Regions from separate parts of the Clostridium sp. AF32-12BH genome, predicted to be linked through region 1. Evidence: predicted binding sites of a transcription regulator. Region 1 holds the regulator's gene; each other region holds the start of a gene.
The links. Region 1 encodes HrcA, which represses chaperone genes, less so after heat shock. Its sites were predicted from a motif close to TGTTAGCACTCNNNNNNNNNGAGTGCTAACA; they were not measured.
Positions count from the first base shown of each region.

Region 2: clpB (ATP-dependent chaperone ClpB) is a predicted target of HrcA. The motif match lies at 1,843-1,873, and genes of this name have one in related genera.
Region 3: DWZ40_RS15040 (co-chaperone GroES) is a predicted target of HrcA. The motif match lies at 1,263-1,293, and genes of this name have one in related genera.

Region 1 covers NZ_QUEH01000004.1:232,369-235,636, forward strand. Annotated here, with positions in the region: gene DWZ40_RS05715 (mandelate racemase/muconate lactonizing enzyme family protein) at 1-4, shown strand, start outside; gene DWZ40_RS05720 (3D domain-containing protein) at 96-848, opposite strand; gene hrcA (heat-inducible transcriptional repressor HrcA) at 1,232-2,269, shown strand; gene grpE (nucleotide exchange factor GrpE) at 2,316-2,951, shown strand; gene dnaK (molecular chaperone DnaK) at 3,024-3,268, shown strand, end outside.
Region 2 covers NZ_QUEH01000010.1:129,235-132,502, forward strand. Annotated here, with positions in the region: gene bioB (biotin synthase BioB) at 1-870, opposite strand, end outside; gene DWZ40_RS11625 (phosphatase PAP2 family protein) at 1,218-1,739, shown strand; gene clpB (ATP-dependent chaperone ClpB) at 1,965-3,268, shown strand, end outside.
Region 3 covers NZ_QUEH01000016.1:37,046-40,313, reverse strand. Annotated here, with positions in the region: gene DWZ40_RS15050 (PLP-dependent aminotransferase family protein) at 1-331, shown strand, start outside; gene DWZ40_RS19655 (hypothetical protein) at 502-1,170, opposite strand; gene DWZ40_RS15040 (co-chaperone GroES) at 1,422-1,706, shown strand; gene groL (chaperonin GroEL) at 1,751-3,268, shown strand, end outside.

The DNA.
Region 1 (3,268 bases):
GTGATGTAAATAACAATATAAGTATATGACAAGGGCCGTGTGAGTTGCCGAAAGGCAACTCACACGGCCCTATTAAAGTGAATCAAATGGTTATTTTACCCCAGCACCAGGAACACTTCCTGCGTCTGCTTTCCGTGCTGCCGTGTCTGGGCGTGGGTGTCGAAGAAGATGTCCACATGATTTCCTTTGACACCGCCTCCGCGGTCTTCTGCGGTGTAGACAACTCCGCCGATCATGACCTTACTTCCATAAGGAATAACGCGCGGGTCTACGGCAATGGTGTGGCTGGACTTTGCGATGGAACCGGTACAGGTGCGGCGTCCCCAGCCTTCGGAACACTGTTTGCACGGGCAATAGCCGGTGGTGTGGAAGAAACCAAGGGATTTCAGCCCGGTTGAGGCATGTTCGTGGCTATCGTCAGAGGTATTGTTTTCTTCATTATTCTTAGCAGCCTCTCCCTTGGTATAGGTTTTCGGGTTGGAGAGTGCTTTGCCATCTACGTTTCCTTCGATTGTATAAGTTCCGTCCGGGAGCGTGTCCCAGTTCATGGTAATACGGAAACCGTGATAACCGTTTCCGACTCCGTTTTCTTTCAGGTCTAAGCGATAGGTTGCTGCAGTCTGGTGAATACTTTTTACCTGTTCGCCGGTTTCTTTATTGGTGATGGTAACCGTAACTGGAACCGCGGTATTTGGCTGTGTGGAGTCCCAGCCCCAGCCGACAATGGTATTTCCTTCAAACTCATCGAAAGAACCATCCAAGTCGGATGCCAGAGAGGTGAAAGCGCCTCCGATGAGAAACAGTGCGGTGGTCAGCAGAGTTACAAAAAATTTTCGGTTCTTTGACATAAAATCCATCCTTCCTTTTTCCAAATTTGCTGCATGTGAAGCCATACGTAAAAAAGAAATATTTGGTTCACACAAAATAAATATATGTAACAAATTTGTAATATATGAACGATAAGTCCCTATTTTACATGATTTTTTTGATTTGTCAAGGAAAAAACGAAAAGACCTCCATGAAAGACGTTTGCCGGATCCTGTGATGCGGCATTTGGAACACCAGAAAAAAGTAGTGAAACAGAGCATGGAAACTGGAAAAAAATCACAGAAAAAACACAGATTTTTTTAGCAAACCTCTTGACAAACTACATGGGGTAAAGTATATTAATCACAGAATGTTAGCACTCCTTAGTGACGAGTGCTAACAGAGAGAAGAAGGAGGCGGCAGAATGGAACTGGATGATCGTAAAGTCACGATATTAAAAGCCATCATCAAAACTTATCTGGAAACAGGTGAGCCGGTAGGTTCCAGAACCATTTCCAAATACACGGATTTGAAATTAAGTTCCGCAACCATCCGGAACGAGATGTCGGACCTGGAGGAGATGGGGTACATTCAGCAGCCGCACACCTCGGCAGGGCGTATTCCTTCCGACAAAGGCTACCGCTTCTATGTAGACCAGATCATGCAGGAGAAAGAGCAGGAGGTCACCGAGGTCAAGAGTCTGATGATCAAGCGGGTTGACCGGGTGGAACTGGTATTAAAGAAGCTGGCACAGCTTCTTGCCAACAACACCAACTACGCTGCCATGATCAGCGGACCGCAGTACCATCAGAACAAACTGAAATTCATCCAGCTTTCCCAGATGGAAGAAAACAAGCTGCTGGTGGTCATCGTGGTGGAAGGAAACCTCATCAAGAACGCCATGGTGAACATTCCGGAGCCGGTCAGCCAGGAAGAGATCCTGAACTTAAACATTTTACTGAACAGCGCATTGAATGGTCTCACCATTGAGCAGATCAATTTAGATGTGATCACGAAGCTCAAACAGCAGGCCGGTGCCCATAGCCAGATCATTGATCTGGTGCTGAATGAAGTGGCGGGAGCCATCCGGGCCGACGAGGAAGACCTTCAGATCTACACCAGCGGCGCGACCAACATCTTCAAGTATCCGGAACTGAGCGACGGCGAGAAAGCAAGCCAGCTGATCAGTACCCTGGAACAGAAAGATAAGCTTCAGGAGCTGATCACAGATGTAAATGAATCCGAAGACAACAACGGAATCCAGGTTTACATCGGTGACGAGACACCGCTCCAGACCATGAAGGACTGCAGCGTGGTCACCGCCAATTATGAACTGGGCGAAGGAATCCGTGGTACCATCGGTATCATCGGACCGAAGCGGATGGATTACGAAAAGGTACTCAGCACGCTGAAACATCTGATGAAGCAGCTGGATGCCACATTTAAAAATGAAGAAAGTTAGAGTTGCCAGGACGGCAGCGGATGATCATAAAGAAAGGTGAATCACCATGAGTCAGACAGAGAAAGAAATGAAGCAGGGCGCGGCAGAGGCAGAGAACGAAAATCTCGAAGCTGAGCACGCCGAGGCAAATAACGGCGAAGCTTCCGCAGGAGCAGAGGAAAACAAAGCTGCAGAAAAGGAAGCAGAGAGCAAAGAAAACAACGACGCAAAAGAAGATGAGAAAGATGCCAAAGCAGCAAGGAAGGATCCGAAGGATGCCCAGATCGAGGATCTGCAGGACCGCTTAAAACGGCAGATGGCTGAATTCGATAACTTCCGCAAGCGTACGGAAAAAGAAAAGGCAGCCATGTATGAGATCGGAGCGAAGGACATTATCGAGAAGATCCTTCCGGTGCTCGACAACTTCGAACGAGGCCTGGCAGCCGTGCCGGAGGATGAGAAGGGTTCTTCCTTCGCCGAAGGCATTGAAAAGATCTACAAGCAGTTCGTAAAAACCCTGGAAGATGCCGGAGTGGAAACGATCGAGGCAGTAGGTCAGCAGTTCGATCCGAACTTACACAACGCAGTGATGCATGTGGAGGACGAGAAGTATGGCGAGAATGAGATCGCCATGGAACTGCAGAAAGGTTACAAGTACCGCGGAAGCGTGGTACGTCACAGCATGGTTCAGGTAGCAAACTAAACCGGCTGTGTGTAACAAGAACAAAGCGTATTAACAAAATTTTGTTTCAGTATAGAGTAGGAGGAAATCACTATGAGTAAGATTATTGGTATTGACTTAGGAACCACAAACAGCTGTGTAGCAGTTATGGAGGGTGGTAAACCGGTAGTTATCCCGAACCAGGAAGGTTCCAGAACCACACCGTCTGTTGTAGCATTCACCAAGACCGGTGAGCGTCTGGTCGGTGAGCCGGCAAAGCGTCAGGCTGTTACCAATGCAGACAGAACCATCGCTTCCATCAAGAGACATATGGGTACTGACTATAAAGTAACCATCGA
Region 2 (3,268 bases), on a different contig from region 1:
GGAATCCACCACGCGGAGCAGGTCTTTTTCTTTTCCCTTAAAATAAACTTCCCGTCCGGCAGCACAGCGGATATCAGATTTCGGGACCAGAAGTCTGGCAAGGCAGAGCACCTTCAGACAGTATTCCGTTGTGAGCCCAGAAATATCGGCGTGCTCTAACGGCGTACCCGGGATCGGAAGCAGGAAATTGATCGGGAGTGCTTCCGGCTGGATCTCGCGGAGTTCCAGAAGCATGTCGACAACATCTTCTTTGGACTCGCCCATGCCGATGATTCCGCCGCTGCAGATCTCAAATCCCAGTTCCTGAAGCATTTTGATGTTGGCCACGCGCTGCTCAAAGGTATGGGTGGAGCAGATGTTGGGATAATAGGAACGGCTGCTGTTTAAATTGTGGTTGATGCGGTCGAGTCCGGCTTCTTTTAAAATTTTTGCCTGATGCTCGGTCAGAAAACCAATGGAACAGCACAGATGTGTACCGGTTTCTTTCATTTTACGGATCCGTTTCGCCAGATCTTCGATTTCCGCGTCGGTGAATTTCATTCCGCTTAAGCCGATACAGTGGCGGGACAGATGGTTCTCGTTGACAAAGTCATTGTCTTTATATAATTTCTCATCGTCTACCCATTTGTATTTATCAATCTCAGCTTTGGAGCGGCAGGACTGGGCACAGTAAGCGCAGTCCTGGGAACAGTTTCCGCTGCGGGCATTGGTCAGGATATGGATGCTTACATGGTTTCCTTTATACTTTCTGCGCAGGACCTCTGCACGGGCGATGAGTTCCGGAAGTTCTCCATCCGGAGTGTTTAAGATGGCAAGCGCTTCCTCGCGGGAAAGCTGTGGATCGGTGGAAATATCAGGCGTTGTGCTCATAAGATCGGATCTCCTTTGATATGGTAAATAAAAATTGGCTTTGAGAAATAAAATAGCACGGGGAGATATGATTGTCAACCTATAATTGAAAATTAGTTAACAATTAGATGCAAGGAAATAGAAGACAGTCAGAGCATGTGGACAAGGGAGTCCATGTATTGCGATGAAATTTTCAGAGTTTCGAATTTGTTTCGAAAATACCGTTGTTTTGTTAAAAATAGGTTGGTAAAATCGAGATACGATATGATAGGTACGATTCGATATCCTATAGAAATGATAAAATGATTTTCCGGGCAGGACCGGTTTGGGGCTGCTGCCGGAAATCAAAGGAAGGGTGAATCAATATTATGGAATTAAGAATATTAGACTGGATCCAGACTTTTCGGACACCGCTTGGGGATTCGCTGATGTGTCTGATCACGGGCGTAGGAAATGCGGGAATTATCTGGATTGTCCTTACCTGTGTTTTGCTGTTGATCCCCAAAACAAGAAAGTACGGTATGGTGGTGCTTGCGGCGCTGGCACTGGATATGGTTTTATGCAATGGTATTTTGAAGCCGTTGGTAGGCAGGGCACGCCCATTTACAGCAAATCTGTCGATTCAGCTTCTTGTCTCAAAACCGGCAGATTATTCTTTTCCGTCCGGTCATACGGCGGCAGCCTTCGCTGTCGTGTCGGCACTCTTTTTTGCCGGGGAGAAGAAAATCTGGAAAGGTGCACTGGTGTTAGCGGTGTTGATCGCATTTTCCAGATTGTATCTGTATGTGCATTATCCGACGGATGTGCTCGCAGGTGTTCTTGTGGGATGCATTTGCGGGTACGCAGGAAACTGGATGATAAAGAAAATTTCTGCTAAGTCATCCCGGTAAAAATTAACTGGAAAGCACTTTTTTGGATTCCTCCAGATGAAAAACCAGCTTTTTTTGCAGTTGCAGAAGATGGCATTGTGAGAAACACAAATTCTTCACAAAAAATTAGCACTCACCTCTTGACAGTGCTAACAACATGTGCTATAGTACAGTCAATGTTATAGAAGCAGTATAACAGATGAGATAAAAGATGACGTTGCACTAAAAGGAATGGAGGTGTGATTTATGAATATAAACAAATTTACCCAGAAATCAATGGAAGCCGTCCAGAACTGTGAAAAGCTTGCTTACGAATATGGCAATCAGCAGATTGAACAGGAGCATCTGTTTTACAGTCTGCTCACACTGGATGACAGCCTCATTTTAAAATTGTTAACCAAGATGGGCATCAGCAAAGAGCTGATTACCAATGAAGCACAGCAGAAGCTGGCAGGACTGCCGAAGGTAAGCGGTTCCAGCCAGGTTTACATCAGCAATGATTTAAATAAAGTCCTCATCAATGCGGAGGACGAATCCAAAGCCATGGGCGATGAGTATGTCTCTGTAGAGCATATTTTCCTGTCCATGTTAAAGTATGCGGACCGCACCATGAAGGAGCTGTTCCGTCAGTATGGCATTACCCGCGACACCTTTTTGCAGGCACTGTCTACGGTGCGCGGCAACCAGAGAGTTGTCAGCGACAATCCGGAAGCAACCTATGACACCCTGGAAAAATATGGCTACGACCTGGTAGAGCGTGCGAAGGACCAGAAGCTTGACCCGGTCATCGGTCGTGACAGCGAGATCCGTAACGTAATCCAGATTCTTTCCCGAAAGACCAAGAACAACCCGGTCCTGATCGGTGAGCCTGGTGTTGGTAAGACGGCGGTTGTCGAGGGACTGGCCCAGCGTATTGTCCGCGGCGATGTGCCGGAAGGCTTAAAGAACCGCAAGCTGTTTGCGCTGGATATGGGCGCACTGGTCGCAGGTGCGAAGTATCGCGGTGAGTTCGAGGAGCGTTTGAAAGCGGTCCTGGAAGAAGTCAAAAAGAGCGAAGGACAGATCATTCTGTTCATCGATGAGCTGCATACCATTGTGGGAGCCGGAAAAACCGAAGGTTCCATGGATGCGGGCAACCTCTTAAAGCCGATGCTGGCCAGAGGCGAGCTGCACTGTATCGGTGCGACCACACTGGATGAATACCGGAAATACATTGAGAAAGATGCGGCCCTGGAACGTCGTTTCCAGCCGGTGCTGGTAGACCAGCCGACCGTAGAAGATACCATTTCCATTCTGCGTGGTATCAAGGAGCGTTACGAAGTGTTCCATGGTGTCAAGATCACGGACTCTGCCCTGGTGGCAGCAGCTGTGCTTTCTGACCGTTACATCACCGACCGCTTCCTGCCGGATAAGGCGATCGACCTGGTCGATGAGGCCTGTGCCCTGATCAAGACCGAGCTTGACTCCATGCCGACCGAACTGGATGAACTTTCCAGAAAGATCATGCAGATGGAGATTGAGGAGACTGCATTAAAGAAAGAGACAGATCA
Region 3 (3,268 bases), on a different contig from region 1:
CCGTATGCGTGCGATCTACAAGACAAAGCATGATCTTCTGATCGACCAGATCGAGCCGCTGAAAGAGCAGTTCGAGGTCCGCGGCGAACATGCCGGGATTCATATTCTGCTGACTTCAAAAACGGGAGAGTCGGAACCGGAACTGATCCGGAAAGCGGCAGAAGCTGGCGTGAAGGTTTATGGACTGAGCAGTTATTTTATTCATCCGGAGCATAATCACCGGCCTGCCACAGTCGTGCTGGGTTATGCAAGCCTGAGTGAAGATGCGATTCGGGAGGGCATTGAAATTTTGAACAGATGCTGGAACGAAAACTGTGCAAGTAAAACGTGATACAGATATATGCAAACAAAAAAGAAAGAATAAAATACAGAAAAACGGAAAAACGAAGACCGAAAAGGGGAATGTACAAATAGAAACAAACCAGAAAATAAGAAACGGATCGCGTGTCCCTTAAAAAGAACGCGGATCCGTTTTTGTAATTCCATATGCTTTTTTGTTTGTTATGCTTCTGTGTCGTCACTGACTGTGGTCGCAGACGGTTTTTCGGCAGGCGCCTGCTCGTATTTTGACGGTTCTTCCGCCGCATCTTCCACGGAAGTGTCTGCGACCGGAGTATCTTCCGGTGTGATGTCCTCGGCTTGATCGGCCGCGTCTTCCAGCTTTTCTGCGGTTTCAGCCATGGCATCCTCTACGGTCTCAGCGATATTTTCCACAGCGTCCTCTGTCTTGATGACAGCGTCTTCTACGGCGCTTTCTGTTTTTTCTACTACATTTTCCACAGCGGTTTCAGCTTTTTCAGCTGCGTCTTCCGCCGCAGTGCCAGCTTTCTGTGCGCCATCGCGGGCAACACTGACTGCCTCGCGGGTGTTGTCTGCCATGATAGCGGCAGCATCCTTAACCATATTTTTTGCAGCGCTTGCAGCATCTTTTGCTGCATTCATCATGTCACCTGCAGCTACGAGAAATTCATCTTTGTCAGCATGGAGTGAAACATAGTTGCGGCTCATGGTGCTGTCTGGCACTTCGGTATCGTCCTCATCCTCGAAATCATGGAAATCTTCATCCAGTTCTTTATGAAAAGAATGATATTTCGCAAGATAGGAAATACCGGCAGCAGCAGCTCCGGCGATGGTTGCAAGAGCCATCAGTTTACCAAATTTTTTTGCCATAATACACTACCCCTTTCCTGAATATCTGTCTTGCGTTTATTTTAATACGAAGCTGTGAAAAAGAAAAGGGCTAACTTATAAAAAAATGATAAAATTAGCACTCAACTATTGACAGTGCTAACAACTCGTGCTATAAATGGTAATGTACATCAGAGAGGGCATTGAAAAGCCCCCGGAAAAAAAGAAAAGCGGTTGTTTTCTGGTATGGAAACAGCAGCGAAAAAAAGATTCGATGTAAGGAGGAGTTATCCATGAAATTAGTACCGTTATTTGATCGGGTTGTATTAAAACAGCTTGTGGCAGAGGAGACTACCAAATCTGGTATCGTACTTCCGGGCCAGGCAAAAGAAAAACCACAGCAGGCAGAGGTTATCGCAGTAGGTCCTGGCGGTGTGGTTGACGGCAAAGAGATCACAATGCAGGTAAAACCGGGTGATAAGGTTATCTACTCCAAGTACTCTGGAACCGAAGTAGAGGTTGAGGACGAGAAGTACGTTGTTGTAAAACAGAATGATATTCTGGCAGTTATTGAATAAGAGATCAAACATTATTTATTGATAGAAACTGGAGGAATTTAGTCATGGCAAAACAGATTAAATATGGCGTAGAAGCAAGAAAAGCCCTGGAGGCAGGTGTTAATCAGTTAGCAGATACCGTTCGTGTAACCCTTGGACCGAAAGGAAGAAACGTTGTTCTGGATAAGTCTTTCGGTGCTCCGCTCATCACCAACGATGGTGTGACCATCGCAAAAGAGATCGAGCTGGAAGATCCGTTTGAGAACATGGGCGCACAGCTGGTAAAAGAAGTAGCAACCAAGACCAACGACGTAGCTGGTGATGGTACCACCACCGCAACTGTTCTGGCACAAGCTATGATCAACGAAGGTATGAAGAACCTGGCAGCAGGCGCTAACCCGATCGTATTAAGAAAGGGCATGAAGAAAGCAACCGAGGCTGCAGTTGAGGCAATCGCAAAGATGAGCCAGCCGATCTCCGGCAGAGACAGCATCGCACGTGTTGCATCTATTTCCGCAGCAGACGATGAGGTCGGCGAGATGGTAGCAGACGCTATGGAGAAAGTTTCCAAAGACGGCGTGATCACCATCGAGGAGTCCAAGACCATGAAGACCGAACTTGACCTGGTAGAAGGTATGCAGTTCGACCGTGGTTATGTTTCCGCTTACATGTGCACCGATATGGACAAGATGGAAGCAAACCTGGACGATCCGTACATCCTCATTACCGATAAGAAGATTTCCAATATCCAGGAGATTCTTCCGGTTCTGGAGCAGATCGTACAGTCCGGTTCCAAACTGCTGATCGTAGCAGAGGACATCGAGGGCGAGGCACTGACCACCCTGATTGTCAACAAGTTAAGAGGTACCTTTACTGTTGTTGGTGTGAAAGCACCGGGCTACGGCGACAGAAGAAAAGAGATGTTAAAGGATCTGGCTATCCTGACCGGCGGTACCGTTATCTCCGAGGAGCTTGGCCTTGAACTGAAGGATACCACCATGGAGCAGCTTGGTCGTGCAAAATCCGTAAAAGTTCAGAAAGAGAACACCATCATCGTTGACGGCTGCGGCAACAAGGACGAGATCGCAGCAAGAGTTGCACAGATTCGTGCACAGATCGGTGAGACCACTTCTGAGTTTGATAAAGAGAAACTGCAGGAGCGTCTTGCAAAACTGGCAGGCGGCGTAGCAGTCATCCGTGTCGGCGCTGCAACCGAGACCGAGATGAAAGAAGCAAAGCTTCGTATGGAAGATGCACTGTCTGCAGCAAGAGCAGCAGTAGAAGAGGGCATCATCGCAGGCGGCGGCTCTGCATATGTTCATGTAACCCAGGAGATCAAGTCTGTAGTAGACAGCCTTGAGGGCGATGAGAAGACCGGTGGTAAGATTATCCTGAAAGCTCTGGAGGCTCCGCTGTTCCACATTTCTGCAAACGCAGGTCTGGAAGGCTCTGTTATTATCAATAAGGTAAAAGAGTCTCCGGTAGGCTATGGCTTCGATGCATACAAGGAAGAGTATGTTGATATGATCAAGGCTGGCATCCTGGATCCGGCTAAGGTTACCAGAAGCGCACTGCAGAACGCA